3 regions of the Dietzia cercidiphylli genome follow, and region 2 is predicted to be linked to each of the others. Evidence: riboswitches for the same ligand, from Rfam matches in the RefSeq annotation. Region 2 holds a riboswitch; each other region holds the start of a gene.
The links. A riboswitch is a leader RNA that binds a small molecule or an ion and turns the genes downstream of it on or off. The one in region 2 is predicted to bind cobalamin.
Positions count from the first base shown of each region.

Region 1: linked by a shared signal. The riboswitch ahead of cobN (cobaltochelatase subunit CobN) and the one ahead of ABD250_RS09990 (energy-coupling factor ABC transporter permease) in region 2 are both predicted to bind cobalamin.
Region 3: linked by a shared signal. The riboswitch ahead of ABD250_RS17375 (ABC transporter substrate-binding protein) and the one ahead of ABD250_RS09990 (energy-coupling factor ABC transporter permease) in region 2 are both predicted to bind cobalamin.

Region 1 is NZ_BAAAQG010000012.1:163,224-167,512, reverse strand. Features, by position in the region: gene ABD250_RS13040 (precorrin-8X methylmutase) at 1-551, opposite strand, end outside; cobalamin riboswitch at 605-719, opposite strand; gene ABD250_RS13035 (nitrite reductase) at 719-1,588, opposite strand; cobalamin riboswitch at 1,670-1,862, shown strand; gene cobN (cobaltochelatase subunit CobN) at 1,854-4,289, shown strand, end outside.
Region 2 is NZ_BAAAQG010000009.1:9,378-13,666, reverse strand. Features, by position in the region: gene ABD250_RS10005 (helix-turn-helix transcriptional regulator) at 1-264, opposite strand, end outside; gene ABD250_RS10000 (sodium-dependent bicarbonate transport family permease) at 542-1,561, shown strand; gene ABD250_RS09995 (P-II family nitrogen regulator) at 1,576-1,866, shown strand; cobalamin riboswitch at 1,887-2,099, shown strand; gene ABD250_RS09990 (energy-coupling factor ABC transporter permease) at 2,136-2,876, shown strand; gene ABD250_RS09985 (energy-coupling factor ABC transporter substrate-binding protein) at 2,873-3,235, shown strand; gene cbiQ (cobalt ECF transporter T component CbiQ) at 3,251-3,979, shown strand; gene ABD250_RS09975 (energy-coupling factor ABC transporter ATP-binding protein) at 3,976-4,289, shown strand, end outside.
Region 3 is NZ_BAAAQG010000024.1:124,430-128,718, forward strand. Features, by position in the region: gene ABD250_RS17360 (sugar porter family MFS transporter) at 1-1,353, opposite strand, end outside; gene ABD250_RS17365 (SgcJ/EcaC family oxidoreductase) at 1,531-1,905, shown strand; gene ABD250_RS17370 (Lrp/AsnC family transcriptional regulator) at 1,940-2,221, shown strand; cobalamin riboswitch at 2,379-2,500, shown strand; gene ABD250_RS17375 (ABC transporter substrate-binding protein) at 2,617-3,621, shown strand; gene ABD250_RS17380 (FecCD family ABC transporter permease) at 3,623-4,289, shown strand, end outside.

The DNA of each region.
Region 1 (4,289 bases), on a different contig from region 2:
GCCAGCGCGGCCTTGGACTCGGCGGCACCGATGAAGCCCACCGGGCACCCGACGATCGCCGCCGGGTGGGGGGCGCCGTCCAGCAGCATTTCGAGCAGGTGGAACAGCGCGGTGGGGGCGTTGCCGATCGCCACCACGGCGCCGTCGAGACGCTCACCCCACAGGGAGAGGGCGGCGGCGGAGCGGGTGGTGCCCATCTGCCGGGCCAGCTCGGGCACGCGGGGATCGGACAGCAGGCACACCACGTCGTTGTTCCGGGGGAGCCGGGACCTGGTGATGCCGGAGGCCACCATGTGGGCGTCGCAGAGGATCGGCGCCCCGGCCTCGAGCGCGGAGCGCGCGGCCCCCACCAGTCCCGGATGCACCTGCAGGTCGTCCACGAGGTCGGTCTGCCCGGTGCCGTGCACCATCCGGACGGCGAGCCGCTCGGCGTCCCGCGGGACGCCCGACAGGTCGGTCTCGCGCCGGATGGTCGCGAACGAGTCGACGTAGATCGCGGGCCCGTCGTCGACGTAGTCGTAGCGGCGTGGCGGCCTGGGGACAGCAGGCATGGGTCCTCCTCGGGGTTCTCGCCCCGGTCAGAAGTCTCAGGCGACGCGTCAGGGAGCGCGTCGATCCCTCGGCCAGTATCTGGCTTGGCGGCCCGTCGAGCGGGCCTCACAGTGGCGGAACCGCCCCGGACTCGCACCGGGTTCCTCGCCGTGGGACAGCGGCGAGTCTACGTGCGCACGGTGAGCACGCCGCGCCACGGGGTGACGATGAGCTCGGTGACGTCGTCGCCGGTGAGGCGATCGATCACGGCGCGGGTGAGGACACCGTCCCCGGCCCCGACATGCTCGATCCTTCCCGAGGAGCCGGGGACCGGTCCGTACGGCAGCGCGGGGATCGGGGTGGGGAGACGCTCATCGCCCGGGCGGGCGGCGGCGAGCGGCACCGGGAGTTCGCGCACGTGCCAGGGCGCGTCGGGGCCGGTACCCCGGGCGGCGGCGAAGTCGCGCGCCAGGTCGAGCAGGCGATCGGCCGCCTCCTCGAGGGGCACCACCGCCGACCAGTCCGCGCCCACCCGGAGTTGCACGGTGTCGGCGTCGAGGGTCGCCAGCCCCAGGTCGCCGGGGCGGTCCACGAGATCGCCGCGGCCGTCGTCGAGGACGAAGAGGAATCGGCCGGACAACCCGGCCAGTCCGGGATCCGCCCGGAGGCCGGCGTCGAGCCGGTCGGTCACGGGCCGGAGGTCGGCCCTCCCGCCGACCAGGCCGGTGAGCGGGGAGACGAGCACGTTGCGGACGAGCTCGTGCGACGGGGCGGGCAGCAGCCCGGTCGCGGCGAGGGCCGTCACGACGTCGTCCGCGAGCCGCCCGTCCCGGCTCATCGGCAGGGCCCGCAGCTGCAGGTTCGCGCGGGTCGTCACGTGCACGTCGTCGTCGCCGTATCTCGCTGCGACCCTGTGCAGCGCGGCGAGGGACTCCGGCGACACGCGCCCTCCGGGTACTCGTAGCCGGACCAGGGCGCCGTCCTCGGCGGGCCACGGGCGCAGCACACCGGGGCACAGGTCGGTGCGGGTGCGGCGGGTCGGTCCGGAAGCTCTCACGGGGCACAGTGTGGCAGCCAGAGGTGGCTCGCGGGGAGCGGGGAGCCGACGGCCGGACATCCGCGGGGGACCGGCGCCGGATAGGCTCGCCGGTGCCGTGGTGCTCGGGAAGCCGGAGGAAAAGCCGGCGCGGCCCTCGCCACTGTAGTCGCGTAAGTCGCGCACCCTCGTCCGTCCCAGAGCGGGGCGGAGACCACTGGGCCCAGGCCCGGGAAGGTCGGTCGCGCGGCGTCGATGCGAAAGCCAGGAGACCGGCCACGGCGTCATGTTCCACGAGGGTTTGGAGAAGAACATGCGCCATGACCGGCGTTCGGCGTCCCCTGAGGACGCCTCGGCACCATCAGATGACGCGGCATCGCCGGAGAACACGGCATCACCGGAGGACACGGCACCGCCTCGGCACTCGAGCCAGCCACCGCGCATCACCCTGCTGTCCACCTCCGACACGGACCTGCTCTCCGCGCGGGCCTCCGGGGCGGACTGGACGCTCGGCAACCCGTCCCGCCTGGACGTCGAGGCGGATCTGCCCGGTCTGCTCGACGGCGCCGACCTGGTGGTGGTCCGGATCCTCGGGTCGCGGCGGTCGTGGGAGCCCGGGTTCGCCGCGGTCATGGCCTCGGGGCGGCCGGTGGTCGTCCTGGGAGGCGAGCAGGCCCCGGACGCCGACCTGATGGAGCTCTCCACCGTCCCGATCGGCATCGCGGCCGAGGCCCACCGCTACCTGGCCGAGGGCGGCGAGCGGAACCTCGCCCAGCTCCACGCCTTCCTGTCGGACACCGTGCTGCTCACCGGGACCGGGTTCGCGCCCCCGGAGAGCGTCCCGGTGTGGGGGATGCCGCCGCGGCCGGGTGCCGCCGATTCCCCCGACTCCCCGGCGAGTGGTCACATACGACGCGATTCCCGGAACGGGACCTGGGAGAACGTGAGCGGAACTGACCAGTCGCCGGGCGTTCCCCGCGTGGACCAGTCGCGGCGCGTTCCCCGCGTGGGAGTGCTCTACTACCGGGCGCACGAGGTGAGCGGGAACTCCGGGTTCGCCCATTCGCTCGCCGACGCGATCGACGCCACCGGGCAGGCCGTCGGCGTGCCCGTGTTCGCCGGGTCCCTGCGATCGGCGCCCGACGAGCTGTTCGACGCACTCGGGACGCTCGACGCGCTGATCGTCACGGTCCTGGCCGCCGGCGGGACCACGCCGGGCGCGGTGAGCGCGGGCGGCGAGGACGAGACGTGGGACGTCGAACGGATCGCCACGCTCGACATCCCGGTCCTGCAGGGACTGTGCCTGACGTGGAGTCGGGAGGACTGGGAGGCCTCCGACGACGGCGTCAACCCGTTGGACTCGGCCAACCAGATCGCGATCCCCGAGTTCGATGGCCGGATCATCACCGCGCCGTTCTCCTTCAAGGAGATCGACGCCGACGGGCTGCCTCGCTACGTCGCCGACCCCGAACGCTGCGCCCGCGTCGCGGGGATCGCGGTCTCGCACGCCCGGCTGCGTCATGTGCCCGCGGCGGACCGCCGGATCGCCCTGGTGCTCTCGGCCTACCCGACCAAGCACTCCCGGATCGGCAACGCGGTCGGCCTGGACACCCCCGTCTCGACCATCCGACTGCTGCGCCGGATGCGCGACGAGGGTTACGACCTGGGCCCCGACGACAGCCCGATCGCCCGGTTCCTCGACGTCGCCGACAGTGGCACCGACAGCACCTACGCCGACGACACCGCCGCCGGCGACGCCCTGATCCACGCCCTGATCGCCGCGGGCGGACAGGACGAGGAGTGGCTGACGAACGCCCAGCTCACCGACAGTCACGTACGGATCTCCACGGACGACTACCTCCGGTGGGCGGCGGACCTGCCCGAGTCGCTGCGCTCGGAGATGGTCGAGGCCTGGGGGCAGGCGCCCGGTCAGCTGTTCGTCAACGACGCCGGCGAGATCGTCCTGGCCACCATCCAGGCCGGCAATGTCGTCCTGCTGATCCAGCCGCCCCGCGGGTTCGGTGAGAACCCGGTGGCGATCTATCACGATCCCGAGCTGGCGCCCTCGCACCACTATCTGGCCGCCTATCGGTGGCTCGCGCGGGGTTTCGGCGCCCACGCGCTGGTCCACATCGGCAAGCACGGTTCGCTGGAGTGGCTGCCGGGCAAGAACGCCGCGCTGTCGGCCGCGTGTGCGACCGACGCGGCGATCGCCGACATGCCGTTGATCTACCCGTTCCTGGTCAACGACCCCGGGGAGGGCGCCCAGGCCAAGCGCCGCGCCCACGCCACGATCGTCGACCACCTGGTGCCGCCGATGGCCCGCGCCGAGTCCTACGGCGACATCGCCCGCCTCGAGCAGCTGCTGGACGAGTACGGCAACATCGCGTCCATGGACCCGGCCAAGCTGCCGGCCATCCGCGCGCAGATCTGGACCCTCATGCGGTCGGCGCACATGCACGAGGACCTGGGCCTGGAGCAGCAGCCCGGGGACGAGGAGTTCGACGACTTCCTGCTCCACGTCGACGGGTGGCTCTGCGAGATCAAGGACGTCCAGATCCGCGACGGACTCCACGTGCTGGGTCAGGCGCCGGACGGCGAGGCCCGGGTAAACCTGGTGCTCGCCATCCTGCGCGCCTCGCAGGTGTGGGGCGGCGAGTTCGGCGCAGTTCCCGGTTTGCGCCGCGCCCTCGGGCTGGGGGAGGACGCCCCGACCCAGGAG
Region 2 (4,289 bases):
CAGCACGCTGAGTATCTCCCCGACCATGTGGTCCCGTTCGAGTGGATGGCGCAGCGGCAGGTCTCGGTTCAGGCTGTAGCGGTTACGGCGCCCGTCGCGGATGCGCTGCAGGTACCCGGCCTCTTCCAGTTCGGCCACGATCCGCTGGGTGGCGCGCTCGGTGATCCCGACCGCATCGGCGATGTCGCGCAGTCGCGTCTCGGAGTCCTGCGCGATGCACAACAGGACGTGCGCGTGATTGGTGAGAAACGTCCACTCTGCCACTACGCCACCCCATCACCGACGACTTCCGAGTGCCATTTTGCCTTACGTGAATCACGGTACGCATGTGGGCGTGCACGGAGCCCGTCCCACCGCGGGCCCGGTCCGCGCGCCGCGCCACAACACGCGACACCGATTTAGGCTGTTGCAAAACATGTCGTGAAAGTCATGTATTGTCGTTCCCGTTACTCGCTCGGAACAGGCGGCTAGCGCGCCACGACGGAGATCAGCTCGTCCCGCTCGGCGGCGCACGGACTCCGGACAGATCAGGGGAGACTCGATGGACCTCAGCATTCTCGGCAGCCTCACGGACCCGCCGATCCTGTTCTTCTTCCTGGGGCTGTTCGTCGCCGCTGTGCGCTCCAACCTGGAGATCCCGGCCCCCGTCACCAAGTTCCTGTCGCTCTACCTGCTCATGGCGATCGGGTTCAAGGGTGGCCAGGCTCTGCGAGAGACCGGTCTGACCGGCCGCGCCGCGGCGGTGATCGGCATCGCCCTCCTCCTGGCCCTGGTGATCCCTGCGCTGGGCTTCCTGGTCCTGCGGCGCAGGGTGAACGAGTTCGATGCGGCCGCCATCGCCGCGACCTACGGGTCGGTCAGCGCGGTGACCTTCATCGCCGCGACGCAGTTCGTGACCGCCCGTGGGGAGGAACCCGGCGGGTACATGACGGTCGCCCTGGTTCTGATGGAATCGCCCGCGATCATCATGGCGGTGCTTCTGGCCACCTGGGCACGGTCCCGTCAGCGTTCCGCCCAGATGGCGGGTGACGCGGGGGCCGGCGCTTCCTCTCCCGTGTCGGGCGCACCCCTGTCGTTGCGGGCGATCCTGCACGAGGCGTTCACCGACGGTGCGCACCTGCTGCTGATCGGGTCGCTCGTGATCGGCACCGTGGTGGGGGCCGACGCCGGCGAGGCCATGTCCCCGTTCGTCGACGACATGTTCAAGGGGCTGCTGGCCTTCTTCCTGCTCGAGATGGGCTTGCTCGTCGCCCGTCAGCTCCGCGAGGTCCGGGACGTGGGCCCGTTCCTGATCGGGTTCGGCATCGTGATGCCCCTGGTCGGAGCATCGATGGCGCTGGCCCTGGGCAGTCTGGCCGGGTTGCCGGTCGGCGACCTGACCATGCTCGCCGTGCTCGCGGCGAGCGGGTCCTACATCGTGGTGCCGGCCGTCGTGCGCTACGCGATCCCCGAAGCGCGGCCGTCCCGGTACTTCACAATGGCCCTTGCCGTGACATTCCCGTTCAACATCGTCCTCGGCATTCCGCTCTACTACACCGTCGCCCAGTACCTGGGCGCCTGAGGCGAGGAGATCCCATGAAAGACGTCAAAAGGATCGAACTGGTAGTGGAGTCCGGGGTCGCCGGGAGGTTCCTCGGCGCGTTGGATTCGCTGGGCCTGACCCATCGCACCGTGATCCCGGGAATCTACGGGCGGGGACAGCACGGTGAGCGCGGTGGGGACCCTTTCTCCACCTTCGACAACACCTTCGTGCTCGTGGCGGTCGACCCCGACCGGATCGACGAGGTCCTCCGGTCGCTGCGGCCCCTCCTGCAGTCCGTCGGGGGCATGTGCCTGGTCTCGGACGCCCAATCGGTGCGGTACTGAGTCGGCCCCCGGGAGGGGGCTAGGATCTGCTCAGCTGCGGTGCTCGGGAACCCGGTGTGAGACCGGGGCGGCCCTCGCCACTGTGAACGGATGATGTCGCCAGTCCTCTGTGCCACTGCTCGCACGCGTTGTGTGGGTGGGAAGGCGGACCGGCGGCGATCCGGTCCATCCCTTCCGGGGGTGGGCCGGGGGAACCCGTGAGCCAGGAGACCGGCCGTGGCTGCCACCACGAGTGCCCGCGAGGTGACGGGCAGAAAGGTCTCAGGCATATGCATATCGCAGAGGGTTTCCTCCCCTCGGTGCACGCCGTGGCATGGACGGCCGTCGCGGCACCGTTCGTCATCCACGGCGCGCGCGAGGTGATCAGGACGGTCCGTCGGACACCGGAGGCGGGCGTGTTGCTCGGCGTGGCCGGGGCGTTCACGTTCGTCATGTCGGCCGTCAAGCTCCCGTCGGTGACGGGCTCCAGCTCGCACCCCACCGGGACCGGGCTGGGGACGATCATCTTCCGGCCACCCGTCATGGCCTTCGTCGCCACCGTGGTGCTGATCTTCCAGGCGTTGCTGCTCGCGCACGGGGGCATCACCACGCTCGGCGCGAACGTGTTCTCCATGGGGGTCGCCGGGCCGTGGGTCGCCTACGGGGCGTTCGTCCTGTGTCGACGGGTCGCGGTGCCGCTGCTCGGCGCGGTCTTCGTCGCCGCGTTCCTCGCCGACCTGGTGACGTATCTCGTCACCAGCGCCCAGCTCGCGCTGGCGTTCCCGAGCGCCGAGCACGGCCTGTGGTTCTCGATGGCCGAGTTCCTCGCCGTGTTCGCTATCACCCAGATCCCGCTGGCGGTCGTCGAGGCTCTGATCGTCGTGGTGATCGTCAGCGTGCTCCTGCGAATCGCCTCCCGTGAGCTCGACCTGGTGGGCTTCTTCCGGAGGGCGCGACTCGCCGGCGCGGGCACCTTCGCGCATCTCGAGGACCGTACCGATCAGGTCGAGGCCACGGAGTCGGTGCGATGAGCGGGAAGAAGCACGTCAGCGTGTGGGTGCTCGTGGGGCTGGTCGCCGTGGCGTTCGCGATCGCGGTGTTCTCCCTGGTCTATGGCGCTGGTGCGGGCGGCGAGTTCGAGGGTGCGGACGGGCAGGCGGAGGGGACGATCAGCCAGGTCTCTCCCGACTACGAGCCATGGTTCGAGCCGCTTCTGCCCGAGTTGCCGGGGGAGGTCGAATCGGGGGTGTTCGCCCTCCAGGCCGGGATCGGCGGCGGGATCGTGGGTTACGGACTCGGCGTCCTGCGGACACGTAGTAGGCAGCGTCGGGAGAGCGTGACGGGTGCGGCGACCCCGTCGGCGGCGGCCACGGGTCCGGCCGGGCACTGACCGGCCGAGCCCTAGGTGAACCCACTCGAACTCGCGGCGTCCCACAACCGTTGGTCGGACCTCCCGGTAGTCGAGAAGCTGCTGCTCTTCGGCGGTCTGCTGGTGGCGGCACTGCTCGTGCCGCCACCGGTGGGCCACGTGGCGATCCTGACTGTCTGTTGTGTGTGCGCCCTGGCGCTGGCCCGCGTCCCCGCCAGGATCTACCTCGCGGCGTTGCTCGCCCCCGTCGCGTTCCTGGCCCTGGGAATCGGTCCCCTCGTGCTGGACCTGGTGGACTGGCGCCTCGTGGTGGATCCGGCCGGGGTCGACACCGCCTGGCGGACGGTGAGCAGGGCGATCGCCGCGACGGCCGCCACCATCACCTTGGCGTGCACCACGCCCGTCGCCGACCTCCTGGCCGCCGGCCGGCGGGCCGGACTGCCCGCCCCGCTGGCTCACGTCGTGGACACCACCTACCGGCTCATCGGCCTGCTCATCGACTCCGCGCGCACGCTGCGGCATTCCCACGACCTCAGGCTCGGACACCGCACCGCCCGGGCCGCGATCAGCTCGGTCGGGACGCAGTTCGCCTCGGTATTCGTCCTGTCCGTCAGGCGGGCACGGGCGATCGACGACGCCATGTCCATGCGCGCCGAGCGCGGCCAGACCGCAGTGCTCGCCGAGGCGGACCCGGTCTCGGCCACCCGCGTGCTCGTCATCTGTCTGGTTCTCGTGTCCGTCTCGATACTGGGGGTCATGACGTGACCGTCCTCGCGCTGCGCGGTGCCCGGTTCTCCTACCGGCGTCTCGATGCCCTCGGCGGTCACACCCACACCGTGCTCGACGGCGCCGACCTGACGATCCCCGCCGGGGCGAAGATGGCGCTTCTCGGTGGAAACGGCAGCGGCAAGACCACCCTGATGCGGCTGCTCGTGGGCCTGAACCGCCTCGAGGCCGGGGAGTTGGAGCTGGACGGGGAGCGGGTCCGGGACCGCCGCGCCGACCGCACCCGCCTGCGGCAGTCGGTGCAGATGGTGCTCCAGGAACCCGACGACCAGATCTTCGCCACGACCGT
Region 3 (4,289 bases), on a different contig from region 2:
CGCGTAGAAGCCGTAGGTGAACGTCAAGCTGAACTCGGCCATCGGCGGGAACGCGGTGGAGACTGCGAAGTTCGCCAACCACTGGGCGGCCGCCGCCAGACCGAGCGCCGCCGTGCGGATGCGGTTGTTGAACATCTCGCCGAGCAGCACCCACACCGCCGGGCCCCAGGACATCCCGAAGAACACGACGAAACCGTTGGCGGCGATCAGCGCGACCAGCCCCTGGGTGTCGCCGAGTTGGGGAGCGAGTTCGCCGTCGGGCCCCGGACCCATCGTGGCGGTGCTGAACATCAGGGCCATCACCGCGAGCGAGACGGTCATGCCGACCGAGCCGGTCATGAGCAGCCTGCGACGCCCGATCTTGTCGATCAGTGCGATGGCCACGATCGTCACCACGATGTTGGTGACCGAGGTGATGACGGTCTGGGTGAGCGCATCCGCCTCGGTGAAGCCGACCGACTGCCAGAGGGACGTGGAGTAGTAGAAGATCACGTTGATGCCCACGGCCTGCTGGAAGACGGACAGCACGATGCCGATCCACACGATCGGCAGGAGGTTCCTGCCGCTCGGGGTGAGCATGTCCTGCCACGACCGCTTCCTGTCCTCGCGGACCGTCGCACGGATCTCCTTGATCCGGTTGTCGACGCCGCTGGACTGGATGGTGCGCAGGACGTCCCTCGCCTCGCCGACCAGCCCCTTGGCCAGCAGGTAGCGGGGGGATTCCGGGATCATGAGCGCCAGTACGCCGTAGGTGATCGCGGGGACCAGCTCGGTGAGGAACATCCAGCGCCAGGCCTGGATCCCCAGCCACAGCTCCTCGATCGCGCCTCCGGCCACGGCTGCCAGCCAGGCGTCGGAGAGCAGGGCCACGAAGATGCCGGAGACGATCGCGAGCTGCTGCAGTGACCCGAGGCGGCCGCGTATCGAGGGCGGGGCCACCTCGGCGATGTACGCCGGCGCGATGACCGAGGCCGCGCCGACGCCCAGGCCACCGACCACCCGCCACAGGATGAGGTCCCACGGGCCGAACGCGAGCCCGGAGCCGATCGCACTGACGGTGAACAGCGCCGAGGCCAGGACCATGACGCGGGTGCGCCCCCAGCGGTCGGCGAGGCGGCCCGCGAGATACGCGCCGGCGATACAGCCGAGCAGGGCCGAGGAGACGACGAACCCGGTGAGACCGGCGTTCATGCCGAAGGTCTCCTGGACGGCGTCCACCGCGCCGTTGATGACGGCGGTGTCGAAGCCGAAGAGGAACCCGCCGAGCGCGGCGACCAGGGAGATGATCACCACCCTGCCGGTGTGGAAGGACTCCTCGTCCGAGCTCCTGGCCGAGACGTTCCGTGTGGACATGGCGTACCCCGTTCCCGGGCCGGATGGACGTCCTGATGTCTGGTGAACGGAGCGTAGGCCCGCTACCAATGTGGCGCAAGTCACATATTCTTTATCGATTGCGGCGTACGAACGCTCTGATCGAGAACACGTTCTAGGCTCGAGGTGTCTCGTCGTCATACCGAAAGGGCCACCGCCGTGAGTGCCTCCCCCGAGCAGATCCGTGCCACCGCCGACTCCTACATCGCCGCGCTGGTCGCCGGCGACCTCGAGGCGGTCCTGGACCTCTACGCCGAGAACGCCACGGTCGAGGACCCCGTCGGCAACGGCACCGTCCACGAGGGCAAGGCGGCCATCCGCGAGTTCTACTCGTCCGTGGTGGCGCTGAAGATCGAGGGCGAGGTGCTCGAGGCGCGCGTGTGTGGCGACGACCTGCTGTTCAACTTCGAGATCACCACCCACTTCGACGCCGACTCCAAGGCCACCATCAACGTGTGGGACCTCATGACCCACGACGAGCAGGGCAAGATCCGGTCGATGCGCGCGTACTGGACGCCGGAGAACATGCGCTGAACCGGGGCCGCGCGACTGGACTACCCTTCAGGCCATGATCACCGCCATCGTCTTCGTCCACGCCGAGACGGCGCGCATCCCCGAGGTCGCCGAGGCGATCGCCGAGATCGACGGGGTCTCCGAGGTGTACTCGGTGACGGGCACCATCGACCTCATCGTGCTCGTGCGGGCCCGCCGCAACGAGGAGGTGGCCGACATCGTCTCCGACCGCCTGAACAAGGTCCCGGGCGTGGTCGACACCGAGACGCACATCGCGTTCCGCGCGCTGTCCAAGCACGACCTCGAGGCGGCGTTCTCCCTGGGGTACGACGAGTAGACGCCGATCCGCAGCGGCCCCGCGCCCCGCGCCGCGGCCAGCGCGCCCTCCGCCCGATGCCACCGCGCCCGGTATCCGGTTCCGCAGCGGCGGCCCCCCGTGGGTGTTCCGGGGAGGTGCCCCCGCGGCCGTCGAGGCGGATGTGCATACTGTCACCACGACTTGCTGATCTCCGGATACGCAGGGGAAGACCGGTGAGAATCCGGCGCTGACCCGCAACGGTGTGCCGTCACCTCGGTGACGACGAGCCCGATTACCTGCCCGGAGGTACGCGACTCTGTCCATCGCCGCGGTCTGCGATCCGGAGTCCTGCACGGTCGGTGGCCGGTGTCGACGGTCGCCCGCCTGCGGGTCTCGTGTGTTCGTGGGCACACGACACGATCCGAGGTCTGATCATGTTCCGTCGCCAGTCCAGGTCCACCACGGCGCTCGCCGCGCTGCTCGTCACGGGCGTCGTCGTCGCGGGCTGCTCCCGCGGCGAGGCTCAGGAGAGCGCCACCTCGAATGAGGCGTTCGCCGAGCCGGTGACCATCACCAACTGCGAGCGTGAGTCCACGTTCGACGCCCCGCCCGAGCGCATCATCACGATGAACGCCCACGTCACGGAGACCCTCATCCAGATGGGTGCGGGGGATCGGATCGTCGGCCGGGGCTATGCCGATCGCGAGGACGTCCTGCCGGAGGTCGCCGAGGAACTCGAGGCGATTCCCGGGTTGGCCGAGGAGTATCCCAGCTGGGAGCAGATCGTCGATCTGGAACCCGACCTCGTGGTGGCCGGCATGCGCAGCGCGTTCGACGAGAAGGAGGGCCGGAGCCGGGACGCGCTCGACGCGGCGGGCATCGACACCTTCCTGTTCTCCGAGTACTGCGGCGACGGGTTCCCGGACGTCTCCATGCTCGAGACCGACTTCTCCCAGCTGGGCCGGGTCCTCGGCGTCGAGGAGGGTGCGCAGCAGCTCACCGACCGCATCGTCGACCGGATCGAGTCGGTCCGCGCCACCCTGGACGAGGCCGGGGTGACGGGGACCCCGACGTTCTTCTACGACAGCGGTGAGGCGGAGCCCCTGACGATCGGCGGCGTCGGCATCGGCCAGCTGATCGGCGAGTACGCGGGAGCCGACAACATCTTCATCGAGGGCGACCGGCCCTACCTCAAGACCACGTGGGAGATCCTCGGCGAACGCCGACCGGAGGCGATCGTCGTGCTCGACTACGGGGCCACCAGCGCCGAGGACAAGATCGAGTACCTGCGCAACCAGCCCATCATGGCCACCACGCCGGCGATCCGCGACGACCGCATCGTGGTGGTCCCCCTGGCCGACTTCTTCGAGAGTTCGCGGATGGCGACCTCGGTGGAGACGATCGCCCGCGAGCTCCACCCCGACGCCTTCGGTGGCTGATATGGCGACGGTCGTCCACGACCGTGGCGGTGGCGCGGGCGATGCGGCGACACCGGCTCCGAGCCGCCCCTCGGCGTCGTCCCGCCTCCCGTCACCGTTCCGCGCCACGAGCCCGTTCCGCGCCACGAGCCCGGGCCGCGAGACCGGCCCGCGCCGCGGCAGGCGGCCACTCGGACTGGTCCTCGCTCCGCTGCTGGGGCTTCTCGCCCTGGCCGTGGCGGTGGGGGTCTCTCTGGGGTCGGTGTCCATCCCCCTCGGAGACGTCTGGGCGATCGTCGCCCACCGCGTGGCCCCGGGGTCCTTCACCCCGTGGTGGTCCGAGGCCCGCGAGGCGATCGTGATCGAGTCCCGGCTGCCGAGGTCGCTCATGGCGGCGGCGGTGGGCGCGTCCCTCGCGGTGGCGGGAGGCGTCGCCCAGGCGGTCACGCGCAACCCACTGGCCGACCCGTACCTGCTGGGGGTGTCGTCCGGGGCCGGCTTCGGCGTCGTCGTCCTGACCGTCCTGGGCGTGGGTGCCGGGATGTGGGGCGTCTTCACGCTCCCGATGGCCGCCTTCCTCGGCGCCCTGCTGCCACTGGCCGGGGTGGTCCTGGTGGCCCGTCGCGCGCACGACACCACGGCGATCGTGCTGGTGGGGGCGGCCCTGACGATGATGTTCGGCGCGCTCA